One region of the Streptomyces sp. NBC_00775 genome, then DNA from elsewhere that is predicted to be linked to it. Evidence: riboswitches for the same ligand, from Rfam matches in the RefSeq annotation. Region 1 holds a riboswitch; the other holds the start of a gene.
What was found. A riboswitch is a leader RNA that binds a small molecule or an ion and turns the genes downstream of it on or off. The one in region 1 is predicted to bind glycine.
Positions count from the first base shown of each region.

Region 2: linked by a shared signal. The riboswitch ahead of gcvP (aminomethyl-transferring glycine dehydrogenase) and the one ahead of gcvT (glycine cleavage system aminomethyltransferase GcvT) in region 1 are both predicted to bind glycine.

Region 1 covers NZ_CP108938.1:3,259,736-3,267,395, reverse strand. The annotation lists gene OIC96_RS14485 (L-serine ammonia-lyase) at 1-1,018, opposite strand, end outside; gene glyA (serine hydroxymethyltransferase) at 1,192-2,451, opposite strand; gene gcvH (glycine cleavage system protein GcvH) at 2,463-2,840, opposite strand; gene gcvT (glycine cleavage system aminomethyltransferase GcvT) at 2,917-4,035, opposite strand; glycine riboswitch at 4,070-4,182, opposite strand; glycine riboswitch at 4,183-4,292, opposite strand; gene OIC96_RS14465 (AAA family ATPase) at 4,461-5,135, shown strand; gene OIC96_RS14460 (enhanced serine sensitivity protein SseB) at 5,250-6,041, shown strand; gene OIC96_RS14455 (enhanced serine sensitivity protein SseB C-terminal domain-containing protein) at 6,227-7,024, shown strand; gene OIC96_RS14450 (ABC transporter permease) at 7,428-7,660, shown strand, end outside.
Region 2 covers NZ_CP108938.1:9,111,884-9,119,543, forward strand. The annotation lists gene OIC96_RS40480 (DNA polymerase IV) at 1-880, shown strand, start outside; gene OIC96_RS40485 (PRC-barrel domain-containing protein) at 996-1,367, opposite strand; glycine riboswitch at 1,482-1,577, shown strand; gene gcvP (aminomethyl-transferring glycine dehydrogenase) at 1,755-4,637, shown strand; gene OIC96_RS40495 (DUF5999 family protein) at 4,770-4,976, opposite strand; gene OIC96_RS40500 (hypothetical protein) at 5,328-5,912, opposite strand; gene OIC96_RS40505 (glutamate-cysteine ligase family protein) at 6,456-7,660, shown strand, end outside.

The DNA.
Region 1 (7,660 bases):
AGCCGACCTCGGCGCCGGAGATGGAGGCGTTCTCCTTGAAGAGCATGCCGATCGCGCCCGCGGCGAGCAGGAAGCGGACCACGCCGTCCTCGTCGGCGCCCGGCACGAAGTTGATGTAGTAGTGCAGGACCGCCGGGATGATTCCGGCCGCGCCGTTCGTGGGGGCCGTCACCACACGGCCGCCCGCCGCGTTCTCCTCGTTCACCGCCATCGCGTAGAGCGTGATCCACTCCATCGCGTGGGCCAGCGGGTCGCCCTCGGCGCGCAGCTGGCGGGCGGAGACCGCGGCGCGGCGGCGGACCTTGAGGCCGCCGGGCAGGATGCCCTCGCGGGACATGCCGCGCGAGACGCACGCCTGCATCACGTGCCAGATCGCGAGGAGGCCCTCGCGGATCTCCTCCTCGGTGCGCCAGGCCCGCTCGTTCTCCAGCATCAGGGCGGAGATCGAGAGACCGGTCTCCTTCGTCAGCCGCAGCAGCTCGTCGCCCGAGCGGAAGGGGTACTTCAGGATCGTGTCGTCCAGCTTGATGCGGTCCTCGCCGACCGCGTCCTCGTCGACGACGAAGCCGCCGCCGACCGAGTAGTAGGTCTTCTCCAGGAGCAGGGCGCCCTCGGCGTCGTACGCGAAGATCGTCATGCCGTTCGCGTGGTACGGGAGCGCCTTGCGGCGGTGCAGGATCAGGTCGTCGTCGAAGGAGAAGTCGATCTCGTGCTCGCCGAGCACCCTCAGACGTCCTGAGGACTTGATCTCCTCGACCCGGCCGTCGGCCCCCTCCACGTCCACCGTCCGCGGCGAGGCGCCCTCCAGGCCGAGCAGCACCGCCTTCGGGGTGCCGTGGCCGTGGCCGGTCGCGCCCAGGGAGCCGTACAGCTCGGCGCGTACCGAGGCCACCGGGGCCAGCAGCTCCTCGTTGCGCAGCCGCCGGGCGAACATACGTGCCGCACGCATCGGGCCCACCGTGTGGGAGCTGGACGGGCCTATACCGATCGAGAACAGGTCGAAGACCGAGATGGCCACGGGGACTCCTAAGGGTTTCGGCGGACGCCGTTGTCTGCCGGGTCGTGCGGAGGGCGGTACATGTACATGCGGCGGGGCACCGCGCTCACCCACCAGTGTGCGCGGTGCCCCGGACGTTCGTGCGAAGTAATGATGCTCGCACGAAACGGTCGTACCTCAAAAAGCGTACGGAACTACTTCAGGCCGGGGTACAGCGGGTGCTTGTCGGCCAGAGCGGACACCCGGGCCTTGAGGGACTCCGCGTCGTAGGACGGCTTCAGCGTCTCGGCGATGACGTCCGCGACCTCGGTGAAGTCCTCGGCCGTGAAGCCGCGGGTGGCGAGGGCGGGCGTGCCGATGCGCAGGCCGGAGGTGACCATCGGCGGGCGCGGGTCGTTCGGGACGGCGTTGCGGTTGACCGTGATGCCGACCTCGTGGAGGCGGTCCTCGGCCTGCTGCCCGTCCAGCTCGGAGTTGCGCAGGTCGACCAGGACCAGGTGCACGTCGGTGCCACCGGACAGGACGTCCACGCCCACGGTCTTCACGTCGTCCTGGACCAGGCGCTCGGCCAGGATCCGCGCGCCGTCCAGCGTGCGCTGCTGGCGCTCCTTGAACTCGTCCGAGGCGGCGACCTTGAAGGAGACGGCCTTGGCGGCGATCACGTGCTCCAGCGGACCGCCCTGGAAGCCGGGGAAGACCGAGGAGTTCAGCTTCTTGGCGAACTCCTTCTTCGCCAGGATGATGCCGCCGCGCGGGCCGCCCAGCGTCTTGTGGGTGGTGGAGGTGACCACGTCCGCGTACTCCACCGGGTTCGGGTGGAGACCGGCCGCGACCAGGCCCGCGAAGTGCGCCATGTCGACCCACAGCAACGCGCCGACCTCGTCCGCGATCCTGCGGAACTCCGCGAAGTCGAGCTGCCGCGGGTACGCCGACCAGCCGGCGATGATCACCTTGGGCCGGTGCTCCTTGGCGAGCCGCTCGACCTCGGCCATGTCGACCAGGCCGGCCCCGTCCACGTGGTACGCGACCACGTTGAACTGCTTGCCGGAGAAGTTCAGCCGCATCCCGTGGGTCAGGTGGCCGCCGTGGGCCAGGTCCAGACCGAGGATGGTGTCGCCGGGCTGCGCCATCGCGAAGAGCGCGGCCTGGTTGGCGGAGGCGCCCGAGTGCGGCTGCACGTTGGCGTACTCGGCGCCGAACAGGTCCTTGACCCGGTCGATCGCGATCTGCTCGGCGACGTCGACGTGCTCGCAGCCGCCGTAGTAGCGGCGGCCGGGGTAGCCCTCGGCGTACTTGTTGGTGAGGACCGAGCCCTGGGCCTCCATGACCGCGACCGGAGCGAAGTTCTCCGAGGCGATCATCTCCAGGGTGGACTGCTGGCGGTGCAGTTCGGCGTCGACGGCGGCGGCGACGTCCGGGTCCAGTTCGTGAAGGGGCGTGTTCAGAAGCGACATGCGGTGACTCCTCAGCCGGCGGTGAAGGCGGTGTACTCGTCGGCGGACATCAGGTCTTCCGGCTCGTCCGCGATGCGTACCTTGAACAGCCAGCCGCCCTCGAAGGGCGCGGAGTTCACCAGCGACGGGTCGTCGACCACGTCCTGGTTGGCCTCGACCACCTCGCCGTTGACCGGGGAGTACAGGTCGCTGACCGACTTGGTCGACTCCAGCTCACCGCAGGACTCGCCCGCGGTCACCGTGTCACCGACCTCCGGAAGCTGGGCGTAGACGACATCGCCGAGCGCGTTGGCCGCGAACTCGGTGATGCCGACCGTCGAGACGCCGTCCTCGGCGACCGACAGCCACTCGTGCTCCTTGCTGTAGCGCAGCTGCTGGGGGTTGCTCATGGCCTGAATTCTCCTGTACGCGGGGGAGTGCTGATGAAGGGGGGAGGGTTGGTGAGCTGGGCGGACGCGCCCAGTGTCACTTCTGACGCTTGTAGAACGGCAGAGCCACGACCTCGTACGGCTCGTGGCTGCCTCGGATGTCCACACCGACGCCGGCCGTGCCGGGCGCGCAGTGCGCGGCGTCGACGTACGCCATCGCGATCGGCTTGCCCAGCGTCGGGGAGGGCGCGCCGGAGGTGACCTCGCCGATCACCGTGCCGCCGGCGACGACCTGGTACCCGGCGCGCGGGACGCGGCGGCCCTCGGCGATCAGGCCGACGAGCACCCGGGGAGGGTTCTCGGCAGCGCGCTCGGAGGCGGCCTCCAGGGCCGTACGCCCCACGAAGTCGCCCTCCTTCTCGAACTTCACGACCCGCCCGAGCCCCGCGTCGAAGGGGGTGAGCGAGGTGCTCAGCTCGTGCCCGTACAGCGGCATGCCCGCCTCCAGGCGCAGCGTGTCACGGCAGGACAGACCGCAGGGGATGAGCCCGACGGGGGCGCCCGCGTCGGTCAGCGCCTGCCACAGCTTCTCGGCGTCGGCGGGCGCGACGAACAGCTCGAAGCCGTCCTCGCCCGTGTAGCCGGTGCGCGCGATGAGGGCCGGGACGCCCGCGACGGTGCCGGGCAGGCCCGCGTAGTACTTCAGGCCATCGAGGTCGGCGTCGGTGAGCGACTTCAGGATGCCGGGGGACTCCGGGCCCTGCACGGCGATCAACGCGTACGCGTCACGGTCGTCGCGCACGAGGGCGTCGAAGCCCTCGGCTCGCTCGGTCAGCGCGTCCAGCACCACCTGGGCGTTGGAGGCGTTGGCGACGACCATGTACTCGTGCTCCTGGAGCCGATACACGATCAGGTCGTCGAGGATGCCGCCGTCCGCCCGGCAGATCATGGTGTAGCGGGCGCGGCCCACCCCCACGGAGGCGATGTTGCCGACCAGCGCGTAGTTCAGGAGCGCGGCCGCCTGCGGGCCGGTGACCGTGATCTCGCCCATGTGCGAGAGGTCGAAGAGACCGGCCTTCGTACGGACGGCGAGGTGCTCGTCGCGCTCGGAGCCGTAGCGCAGGGGCATGTCCCAGCCTGCGAAGTCGGTCATCGTCGCGCCGAGCGAACGATGCAGGGCATCGAGCGCGGTATGACGGGGTGCGTTGCTGCTCATCGGTGGGGCTCCCAAGGCATGACGGCGAGGTCGTTCCTCCCCATCTGTCATCGGAACCTGAGAGGTTCATCACGACCCCGCGAAACGGTGGTCCTGACTTGCACCTTGGGTGGAGCCACTGGTCAGCGGCCCGCTTTTCAGATGTGCCTCGCCCGCGCGGTAACGGTGCCTGAGAGATTCAAGGGAGGGACTTGCTCCTTCGGCGTCCCAGCAGGACGTACGCAGTACGTCACTGGGAACTCTCCCGCGCGGATTCAAGCGGCCGGTATGCAGTTGGCGGGCACATCATTGCACGCGCCGTCCGATGACGGCAGTCCGCATCTGTAACCGGCCTGTGGCAGTCCGATCACCGAAACAAGAAGCGCCGCGCATTACCTTCTCTTTACACTCGACGGGGATGGGACTCCACACCCAAGGGGAGGACGATCACGGTGAACAGGACCACGGCGTACGCGACGACCTCGGGCTTGGCGCTGCCCAAGCAGCCCGGCGCCCCGGCCCAGGAGGCCTGCGGGCCGCTTCCGACGGCCGTCGTCCGCGACCTCAGGGACCGCGCGGGACACAGCCCGCACGGACTGCGCTTCGGGGCCTTCGACCTCGTCGTGATCACCGGGCTGCCCGGCAGCGGCAAGTCGACCCTGATGCGCCGGGCCGTCACGGGCGCACGGATCGACTCCCAGGACACGCGCGACCGCTGGGACGGCCGGATGGCGGCCTGGCTGCCGTACGCGGTCTACCGCCCCCTGGTCCGCCTCGCGCACTACGCGGGACTGCGCCGCGCCCTGCGCTCCGGCACCGGAGTCGTCGTGCACGACTGCGGTACGCAGGCCTGGGTGCGCCGCTGGCTCGCCCGCGAGGCCCGGCGCCGGGGCGGCGCGCTGCATCTGCTGCTGCTCGACGTCACCCCGGGCGCGGCGCTGGACGGTCAGCGCGAGCGCGGCCGCGGCGTCTCGCGGTACGCGTTCGCACGCCACCGCGGCGCGGCCACCCGGCTGCTGCGCTCCGTGGAGAAGGGCGACCTGCCCGACGGCTGCGGCTCGGCGGTCCTCATCGACCGGGAGGCGGCGGACGTGCTGCGCCGGATCGACTTCGGCGACTGAACGGGAGTACGACGCAGGGAGGTCGCACGAAAGGACGTACGGGACGGCGGCGCGAGCCCACTAACCTTGCCAGCCGGAGCACAGGTTCACAGGTTCACAGCAGGCGGTAGACAGATGGACTTCCCCGAATTCCCCGACTTCCCGGCGCCGGAGCACCCGCAGCCCCATCCGCACGGCGGATGGCCCGGCAACGAACTGGAGGAGGTGCTGTCGGCCTCCCTCGGCGTGCCCTCGGCAGGGGCCCGCATCGTCGAGGTCCTCGGCCGCAGCTTCGTCTGGGTGCCCCTGCCCAACGGCGGCGGGCCCCAGAGCGGCCCGCTCGACCTGCCCACGCTGGAGATCGAGGGCCAGGCATTCGTCCCTGTCTTCAGCTCCGAGGAGCAGTTCCGCCAGGTGACCGGCGGCCACATGTCGTACACGATCGCGCCCGCCGTGGAGTTCGCCCGCGGGCTGCCCCCGCAGGTCGGCATCGCGGTCAATCCGGACGGCGTGGTCGGCGTACCGCTGCCGCCGCTCGCCGTCGCCGAGCTGTGCCGGGCCGGGCGGACCCCGCTGGACGGGCCCGCGAGCGGCGGCCGGGTGCGGCTGTTCGAGCCCGACTGGCAGGAGGACCCGGTGGACTTCCTGTCCGCGGCCTCCGCCGAATTCGCCGAGACCGGCGTCGTCCTGACCGCCCGCCGCTGCCTGGCCGCCATCGAGACCGCCGACCCGGTCATGTTCATCGGCGTCGAGCTGTCCCAGTGGGAGGGCGACCTCAGGACACTCCCCATGGAGGCGCTCGGCCGCGCGCTGGGCCGCGTCGCTGTGAAGTGGCCGGTGAACCTCGTCCTCCTGGACGTGGCCCAGGACCCGGTGGGCGAGTGGCTGAGGACGAACGTACGGCCCTTCTATCAACACGGTCACTGAAGCGCCCCGATAGGGGCGCGGGGAACGGCGCGATCAACCACGACGGACCCGCAGCCGCAAGACTGACAGCGGGCCCCGAGTTCGAAGGCGGCTTTCCCAGCGGAGCGCCCCGGTGCTGTCAGGATCGCCGCATAAGCTGGTTTGATAACTCGGTCAAGGTGTTGTTCGCGAAGGGGCGGTAGAAGGTGAGCGCGTCGGGCACGGCTGCCGCGGGGCAGGTCGAGCACATGCTGCGCCAAGTGACGCCCGGGCGTTACGACGCCTACGAGGCGCTCCTTCGCGCGCTCGCGACCCCGTCGTCCGGCCAGGTCTGGATGCTGCTCTGGCACGGCCAGGCCGGCTCCCCGGACGCGCAGTACGGGAACATGGAGGTGGACGGCTTCGGGTACGCGCCCTGTGTCACCTCCGCCCAGGAGCTCTCGGCCAGCGGCTGGAACCGTTCGTACGAGGTCGTCGACGGCCTCGACGTCGCCCGCACCCTCTACCCCGACCACTTCGGCCTCTGGCTCAACCCGCACGCCCCCGGCGGCGGCGTCGGCATCCCCTGGCTGGATCTGCGCCGCATCGCCACGGGCCTGGAGCGCCAGCCGGCGGGCCCGCTCCGGCTCTCCGAACCCGGTATCGAGATCCCGCAGTTCTACGCGCTGATCACGCAGAACGCGCACCGCACCCCCGCCGTGCGCTCGCTGCGCCGCGCCTGGGTACAGCCCGCGCTCGGGGCGCCGTACCTGGCCATCGGCCTGGACGTGTACGACACTTCGCCGCCCGCCGTCGACTCGGTGCGCGCGATGATGCAGCAGTCCATCGGCGCGGTCCCGGACGGCCTGCCCGTCTCGACCGTCGCGATGTCCGACGAGTACGACCCGGTGGCGATCTGGCTGCGCGCCAACGCCCGGCCGTTCTACGACCGCGAAGCGCACGCGGCCCCGGCGCAGGCACCGATGGCGGGCGGCTACGGTTACCCGCAGCCCCGCTCGTACTGATCCGGCGCGGCCCGGCCGACCGTCTGACCTGCGGGCGAGAAGACGTAAGGGCTTGTTGTCCCGTTTGGGGACGACACGGACGGAAAGGGTGCCTCATGGCCCCTTCCCACCCAACTGCCCCCCGTCCGTCTCGCGTTACCCACTGTTCGGATAACGGAATCCCCCTACAAGCATCACGGTTGCGCATACTTTCTCCATCAGGCCTGGCACGTGATCGTGGCGGCACTGAAGACTCGCCCATCAGACATGGGGTCATCGATCCTGTGAGCGAGTGCAAGTCGAACGATCAAGCCGGGTCACCAGGTCGCACCATCTGCGGCCACCTCCCGGCATGCAAGTGAACCAAGCCGCAGACAGCGGCAGGCGTAGGCCGGTCACCACCGGCGAGAGGGGTCGGGTCACTGTGACCGCACCGATCGAGACCACCGGGGCGGCATCGGAAGCACAGCCAGAGGCCGTGCTTGCCGGAGTCGACAAGGGGCAGATCGAGGGCCGTTCCCTGGGACAGATCGCCTGGACGCGCTTCAAGCGCGACAAGGTGGCGGTCGCCGGCGGTGTCATCGTCGTGCTGCTCATCCTGCTGGCCGTGCTCGCCCGGCCCATCCAGGCGATGTTCGGCCTTGACCCGAACGCGTT
Region 2 (7,660 bases), 5.9 Mb from region 1:
GATAGAGCCGGGGACCGAGCGCGCGCTGCTGGGACCGATGTCGGTGCGGACGCTGCCGGGCGTGGGGCCCGCGACCGGGGACCATCTGCGGCGGGCCGGGATAACCACCGTGGAGGAGCTCGCCGAGGCGGGCGAGGACGAGCTCGTACGGCTGCTGGGGAAAGCGCACGGGCATGGGCTTCACGCCATGGCGCTGGCGCATGACGAGCGGCCCGTGGTGGCCGAGCGGGAGACCAAGTCGGTGTCGGTCGAGGACACGTACGACGTGGACATCCATGACCGGGTGCGGGTCGGCCTGGAGGTGCAGCGGCTCGCGGACCGGTGTGTGCGGCGGCTGCGGGGGGCCGGGCTGTCCGGGCGGACCATCGTCTTGAAGGTTCGGCGGTACGACTTCTCGACGCTGACCCGGTCCGAGACACTGCGGGGGCCCACGGACGATCCGGCGGTGGTGCGGGAGGCTGCCGCGCGGCTGTTGGAGGGGGTGGACACGACCGGGGGTGTGCGGTTGCTGGGGGTAGGTGTGTCGGGGCTGGCCGATTACACGCAGGAGGATCTGTTCGCGCAGGCACGGGCGCAGGCCGAGGCCGCCGCGGGGGTATCGGCGGATCAGGAGGAGGTGGAGGAGGCGTCGGAGGTGGCCGGCGCCGAGCATGTGCCGCCTGCCGAGCGACGGTGGCCCGCGGGCCATGACGTGCGGCACGCCGAGTTCGGGCATGGGTGGGTGCAGGGGAGTGGGCTGGGCAGGGTGACTGTGCGGTTCGAGACGCCTTACTCCGAGCCGGGGCGTGTGCGGACGTTCCGTACGGATGACTCGGCGTTGGAGTTGGCGGATCCGTTGCCGTTGGTGGTGGGGGCCGTGTGCGATAGCCGTGGGGGGTGAGGTCGGTTGGGTGGTGCGGGTTGTCTGTGGCTGGTCGCGCCCACGCGGCGGAGCCGCATGATGTCAGAGCCCCGCGCCCCTTACGGGGCGCCAAAGCGGGGGTCAAGCAGTGTCATCACCCCTCGTCCGTTCCTGCCAAGTGGCCGAAATCCCGGTCCGGGGGCGGAGGCGGGGCTGCCACGTCCAGGCCGTAGTGGTGGTAGAGCTGGAGTTCCTGTTCGGGGGAGAGGTGGCGGCCGACGCCGAAGTCGGGGGCGTCCTTGATCAGGGCTCGGTCGAAGGGGATGCGCAGGGCACCCTCGACGAGTTCACTGGGCTCCAGGGGCACGAAGGCGTCCCTGCTGAACAGGCCTGTGCGTATGGCCGCCCACTCCGGGACCCCGGTCGCGTCGTCGAGGTAGACCTCGTCGATCGTGCCGATCTTGGTGCCATTGCGGTCGAACGCCTTGCGGCCGATCAGGTTGCGCGGATCGATGTCGGTCTGCACGGTCCCTCCACTTGGTCGCAACTCATCCGTAAGCACTACAAAAGAGCACATTCAGGATGGCGGCCACTCGAAGGCTTGGGTCTTGTCCTCGCTGGTAGGCTGGCAGGCGGCTGCTGACCCCGTGCGGGAGAGTCCTCCAGACTTCATCGGAGGCGCCGAAGGAGCAAATCCTCCCCGGAATCTCTCAGGCTCACGTACCGCACGGACGAGGTCACTCTGGAAAGCAGGGCGGGTGTCGATGGCACCTGCCCTCACCGACGGTGAAAACCGGGTCGTCAGCGGACGGGCCGGTGAAGCTCTCAGGTTGAGATGACAGAGGGGGAGGCCGTCGGGGTACCCGTGCCGGGGTGCCCCTCGAAGGTCGCGTCAGACCAGGAGGCCTCCGCAATGACCGCCCATCGCATTCCGCTCTCCGAGCTCGAACAGGGAATCCCCTTCGAGCAGCGCCATATCGGGCCCGATTCCGAGGCGCGGGCCAAGATGCTCGCGCAGGTCGGATACGGCTCGCTCGACGAGCTGACGGCCACCGCGGTGCCGGACGTCATCAAGAACGCCGAGGCGCTGAAGCTCCCGGGCGCGCGCACCGAGGCCGAGGTGCTGGCCGAGCTGCGCTCCCTCGCGGACCGCAACCAGGTGCTCGACCCGATGATCGGCCTCGGTTACTACGGCACCTTCACGCCGCCGGTGATCCTGCGCAACGTCATGGAGAACCCGGCCTGGTACACCGCGTACACGCCGTACCAGCCGGAGATCTCGCAGGGCCGTCTCGAGGCGCTGCTCAACTTCCAGACCGTGGTCGCCGAGCTGACCGGGCTGCCGACCTCCGGTGCCTCGCTGCTCGACGAGGGCACCGCCGCCGCCGAGGCGATGGCGCTGTCCCGGCGCATGGGCAAGAACAAGAAGGGTCTCTTCCTGGTCGACGCGGACGCGCTGCCGCAGACCATCGCCGTCATCGAGACCCGCGCCGAGCCGACCGGCGTCGAGGTCGTCGTCGCGGACCTCAGTGAGGGCATCCCGGCCGGGATCGCCGAGCGCGAGATCAACGGCGTACTCGTCCAGTACCCCGGCGCCTCCGGTGCGGTACGCGACCTCAAGGCGATCGTCGAGCAGGCGCACGCGCTGGGGGCGGTCGTCACCGTCGCCGCCGATCTGCTCGCTCTGACCCTGCTCACCTCGCCGGGCGAGCTCGACGCCGACATCGCCGTCGGTACGACGCAGCGCTTCGGTGTGCCGATGGGCTTCGGCGGGCCGCACGCCGGATACATGGCGGTGCGCGAGAAGTTCGCACGCAGCCTGCCGGGCCGGCTCGTGGGTGTGTCCGTCGACGCGGACGGGCACAAGGCGTACCGGCTCGCCCTGCAGACGCGTGAGCAGCACATCCGCCGCGAGAAGGCGACCAGCAACATCTGTACGGCTCAGGTGCTGCTCGCCGTGATGGCCGGTATGTACGCCGTCTACCACGGTCCCGAGGGCCTGAAGACCATCGCGCGGCGTACGCACCGCTACGCCACGATCCTCGCCGCGGGCCTGCGGGCGGGCGGGGTCGAGGTCGTGCACGGCGCGTACTTCGACACGCTGACCGTACGGGTGCCGGGCAAGGCCGCCGACGCCGTGGCCGCCGCGCGCGAGGGCGGGGTCAACCTGCACCTCGTCGATGCCGACCATGTGGCGATGTCCTGCGACGAGACCACCACGCGCAGGCAACTGAGCGCCGTGTGGGCCGCGTTCGGTGTCGAGGGTGATGTAGAGGCGCTGGACGCGACGGCACAGGACACACTGCCGGCCGCCCTGCTGCGCAGCGACGACTACCTCACGCACCCGGTCTTCCACCAGCACCGCTCCGAGACCGCGATGCTGCGCTACCTGCGCAAGCTCTCCGACCGCGACTACGCGCTCGACCGCGGCATGATTCCGCTGGGCTCCTGCACGATGAAGCTCAACGCGACCACGGAGATGGAGCCGGTCACCTGGCCCGAGTTCGGCCAGCTGCACCCCTTCGTGCCCGCCGAGCAGGCGCAGGGCTACCTCACGCTCATCCGTGAGCTGGAGGAGCGGCTCGCCGAGGTCACCGGGTACGACAACGTGTCGCTGCAGCCCAACGCCGGTTCGCAGGGCGAACTGGCCGGTCTGCTCGCCGTGCGCGGCTACCACCGGGCCAACGGCGACGAGCAGCGCACCGTCTGCCTGATCCCGTCCTCCGCGCATGGCACGAACGCCGCGAGCGCCGTGATGGCCGGCATGAAGGTCGTGGTCGTGAAGACCGCGGACGACGGCGAGATCGACGTCGAGGACCTGCGTGCCAAGATCGAGCAGTACCGCGACGAGCTGGCGGTGCTGATGATCACGTATCCCTCGACGCACGGTGTGTTCGAGGAGCATGTCGCCGACATCTGCGCGCAGGTGCACGAGGCGGGCGGCCAGGTCTACGTCGACGGCGCCAACCTCAACGCGCTGGTGGGCCTCGCCAAGCCGGGTCACTTCGGCGGTGACGTCTCGCACCTCAACCTGCACAAGACGTTCTGCATCCCGCACGGCGGCGGCGGCCCGGGCGTCGGCCCGGTCGGTGTGCGCGCGCACCTGGCGCCGTACCTGCCGAACCACCCGCTGCAGCCCGCGGCCGGTCCCGAGACCGGCGTCGGCCCGATCTCGGCCGCTCCGTGGGGCTCCGCGGGCATCCTGCCGATCTCGTGGGCGTACGTCCGCCTGATGGGCGGCGAGGGCCTCAAGCGCGCCACGCAGGTGGCGGTGCTGTCGGCGAACTACATCGCCAAGCGTCTGGAGCCGCACTACCCGGTGCTCTACACCGGCCCGGGCGGGCTCGTCGCGCACGAGTGCATCATCGATCTGCGTCCGCTGACCAAGGCGACCGGCGTCACCGTCGACGACATCGCCAAGCGGCTGATCGACTACGGCTTCCACGCGCCGACGATGTCCTTCCCGGTGGCCGGCACGCTGATGATCGAGCCGACCGAGTCCGAGGACCTCGGCGAGATCGACCGATTCTGCGAGGCGATGATCGCCATCCGCACGGAGATCGAGAAGGTCGGCTCGGGCGAGTGGGCGGCCGACGACAACCCGCTGCGGGGCGCGCCGCACACCGCCGCCGCGCTCGGCGGGGAGTGGGAGCACGCGTACACGCGTGAGGAGGCCGTCTTCCCGGCCGGAGTCTCGGCGGACAAGTACTGGCCGCCGGTGCGCCGTATCGACCAGGCGTACGGCGACCGCAACCTGGTCTGCTCCTGCCCGCCGCTGGACGCCTACGAGGACTGATCAGCGCTCGGGACTTGGACGCCTACGGGGAGTAGTCACCCTCGGACATGCGTCGGGGCCGGTTCGGAGAGTACGTCTCCGGGCCGGCCCCTCATGTGTCTGGATGGCTGGGTGGCCACCCGGTTGTGCGGCTCAGGCGGCCGTCATCGCGTATTCGCTGCCTCGTGGGCGGTGCGGGGCGATGATCTGGCCGTCGGGCAGGAGCTCACCGGTGTCCTCGAAGAGCAGAACGCCGTTGCACAGCAGGCTCCATCCCTGCTCCGGGTGGTGCGCCACAAGGCGGGCGGACTCCCGGTCGGCTGATTCGGCTGACGGACACGGTGGCTGGTGCTGGCACATTGATGGGATCTTTCGCTGGGTTGAGAGGTGAGTGATGGCTGTGGTGTCTGTCCCGCGGCTCCATGTGGTCATGGCCGCCCCCCGTTGGTGTGTGGTCTGGAACCCAGTGTTGCCCTACGGGCGTCAATCCGCAGGGATTTAGCGGCACCGCTTCTCACAGGTTGATGACGCATCACCCGTGCGGACGGTTCATTCCAACTGCACTGTCACTTCGGGTGGTTTGACGTGGCCGAATGGGGCTAGTCCGGTCGGGCCGACGGGCGCGTTTCCCCTCGTACGAGCGGGGTGCGGCCCTAACGAGCAAAGTGCCCCGCGGCCGAATGAACGGCGGCGGGGCACGGTTGCTTTCGCTTACGCGGGGGAGCTCAGCAGCGGGGCCGGCGTGACCCGGTGGGTGAGGACGGGCAGCAGTTCGGCGACGCGGTGTGGGCGGTGCGCGGCGATGCCGGGCGGGGCGGGCGCCAGCGGTACCAGGAGGTCGGTGGCGGCCGGGTGGCCGGTGCTGCCGTCCGCGGCGGTGTCGCCGTGCAGCCAGAGCGTGAGCATGTACAGCTCGGGCACGGACAGCAGGCGTGCCTGGTACGACTGCTGCATGCTCTCCGCCTGGCGCAGGGCGCGTTCGGTGGCGGTGATGTACGGGCCCTCGAAGAAGTGCGAGAAGGCCCAGCCGTCGGGGGTCAGCATGGTTTCGGCCGCGGCCACCGCGCGGTCGCCGCAGCGGATCAGAAAGCGCCACCCGGCGAGCCGGGTGGCGGAGGCGCCCGCGGGGGTGATCCGGTCCAGGACGTGTACGGGCAACGGGAGTTCGGGTGTGGCGGGTCCCTGGGCCATGCGGAGGGACGGAGTACGGGCCTCGCGGACAGCGGTGGGGGAACCGAGTGCCGTGAGGACGGAGCGCAGGGCGGGCGCGGGAGCCGGGGGTACGTGCAGCGGCATGGTGGGTCGCCTCTCATTCGACAGGCATGGTGGCGCGAGGGCGGGGGCGGACGGCGCTGTCAGCTCTCGGGGTCGGAGGGGCGAGGGGGTCTGGATCTGCCGACAGGGTGTCGCCTGCCGTACATCGCCTGGACGACAGGACCTAGGACCGCGAGCGCCAACTCTCTGCCTCGTTTGCGGAGTTTATACGACACGTGTTCAGACGGTGTTTCGTCTAGCCGCGCCGAATATGAAGAGCAAGGCACTATTCGGTCGGTGAAACGCGAGGTTCATCCCGGTTCTGGGAGGAGGCGCCGCGATGACCTCGGAATACTTCGCCGGAGCGGTCGGCCGATTCTCGTCGGCGTTTTTCACGAGATCATTTCGGACGGTAACTTGCGCAATGTACCTTGCCCGGTGAATGTGCCGCAGACCCGGATCCAGGGTAGCGGGCGGCGCCCTTGCGCAGGGCGTTATCGATCGCGTTGCCTGGGCATCATCCCCGGTGACCCGGGACGCCAGGGGCCGGAGCATCGGCCTGCCCATCCGAGGAGGGACACTTCGATGGGGGAGAAGGTCGTGGCAGGGCCGTTCGACCTGTCCGATCGCCAGCACTACCGCGGAAAGCTCCGGCAGTGTCTGACGGGGCTGGAGCGGCTGCTGGAGGAGAAGCGGTTCGATCGGCCGAAGAATCTCATGGGTCTGGAGATCGAGTTGAATCTCGCGGGACCCGACGGCATGCCCAGAATGATGAATGCGCAAGTTCTCGAAAGGATTGCGAGCCGCGATTTCCAAACAGAACTCGCCATGTTCAACCTGGAAGTCAACATAGCCCCCCATCGATTGGGCGGCCGGGTATTCGACCGGCTCGCCGAGGAGCTGCGCACCTCGCTCGGGTATGCCCATCGGAAAGCGAGCGAAGTCGACGCCGGAATCGTCATGATCGGCATTCTGCCGACGCTCGGCCAGGACGACCTGGTCTCCTCGAACCTGTCGGACGTCGACCGCTACACCCTGCTCAACGACCAGATCGTGGCCGCCCGCGGCGAGGAATTCGCCCTCGACATCGACGGCGTGGAACGCCTCGTCTGTACGTCGAAGTCCATCGCGCCCGAAGCCGCCTGTACCTCCGTGCAGTTGCATCTCCAGGTCACCCCGGGCCGGTTCGCGGACGTGTGGAACGCGGCACAGGCGGTGGCCGCCGTGCAGGTCGCGGTGGGTGCCAACTCGCCGTTCCTGTTCGGCCACGAGCTGTGGCGCGAGTCGCGGCCCCCGCTGTTCCAGCAGTCCACCGACACCCGGCCGCCCGAGTTGCAGGCGCAGGGCGTCAGGCCGCGGACCTGGTTCGGCGAGCGGTGGATCTCGTCGGCGTACGACCTCTTCGAGGAGAACCTGCGCTTCTTCCCGCCCCTGCTGCCGATCTGCGACGAGGAGGACCCGCTCGCGGTCCTCGACGAGGGGGGCATCCCCAAGCTCGCCGAACTCGTGCTGCACAACGGCACGGTGTACCGGTGGAACCGGCCCGTGTACGGCATCGCCGACGGCGTCCCGCATCTGCGCGTCGAGAACCGAGTGCTGCCCGCGGGCCCCACCGTCACCGACGTCATCGCCAACGCGGCCTTCTACTACGGGCTCGTGCGCGCGCTCGCCGAGGAGGCGCGGCCCGTGTGGACCCGGCTGTCCTTCGAGGCAGCCGCCGCCAACTTCGACGCCGCCTGCCGGCACGGCATCGACGCGCGCCTGGAGTGGCCGCGGCGCGGGCGGTACGG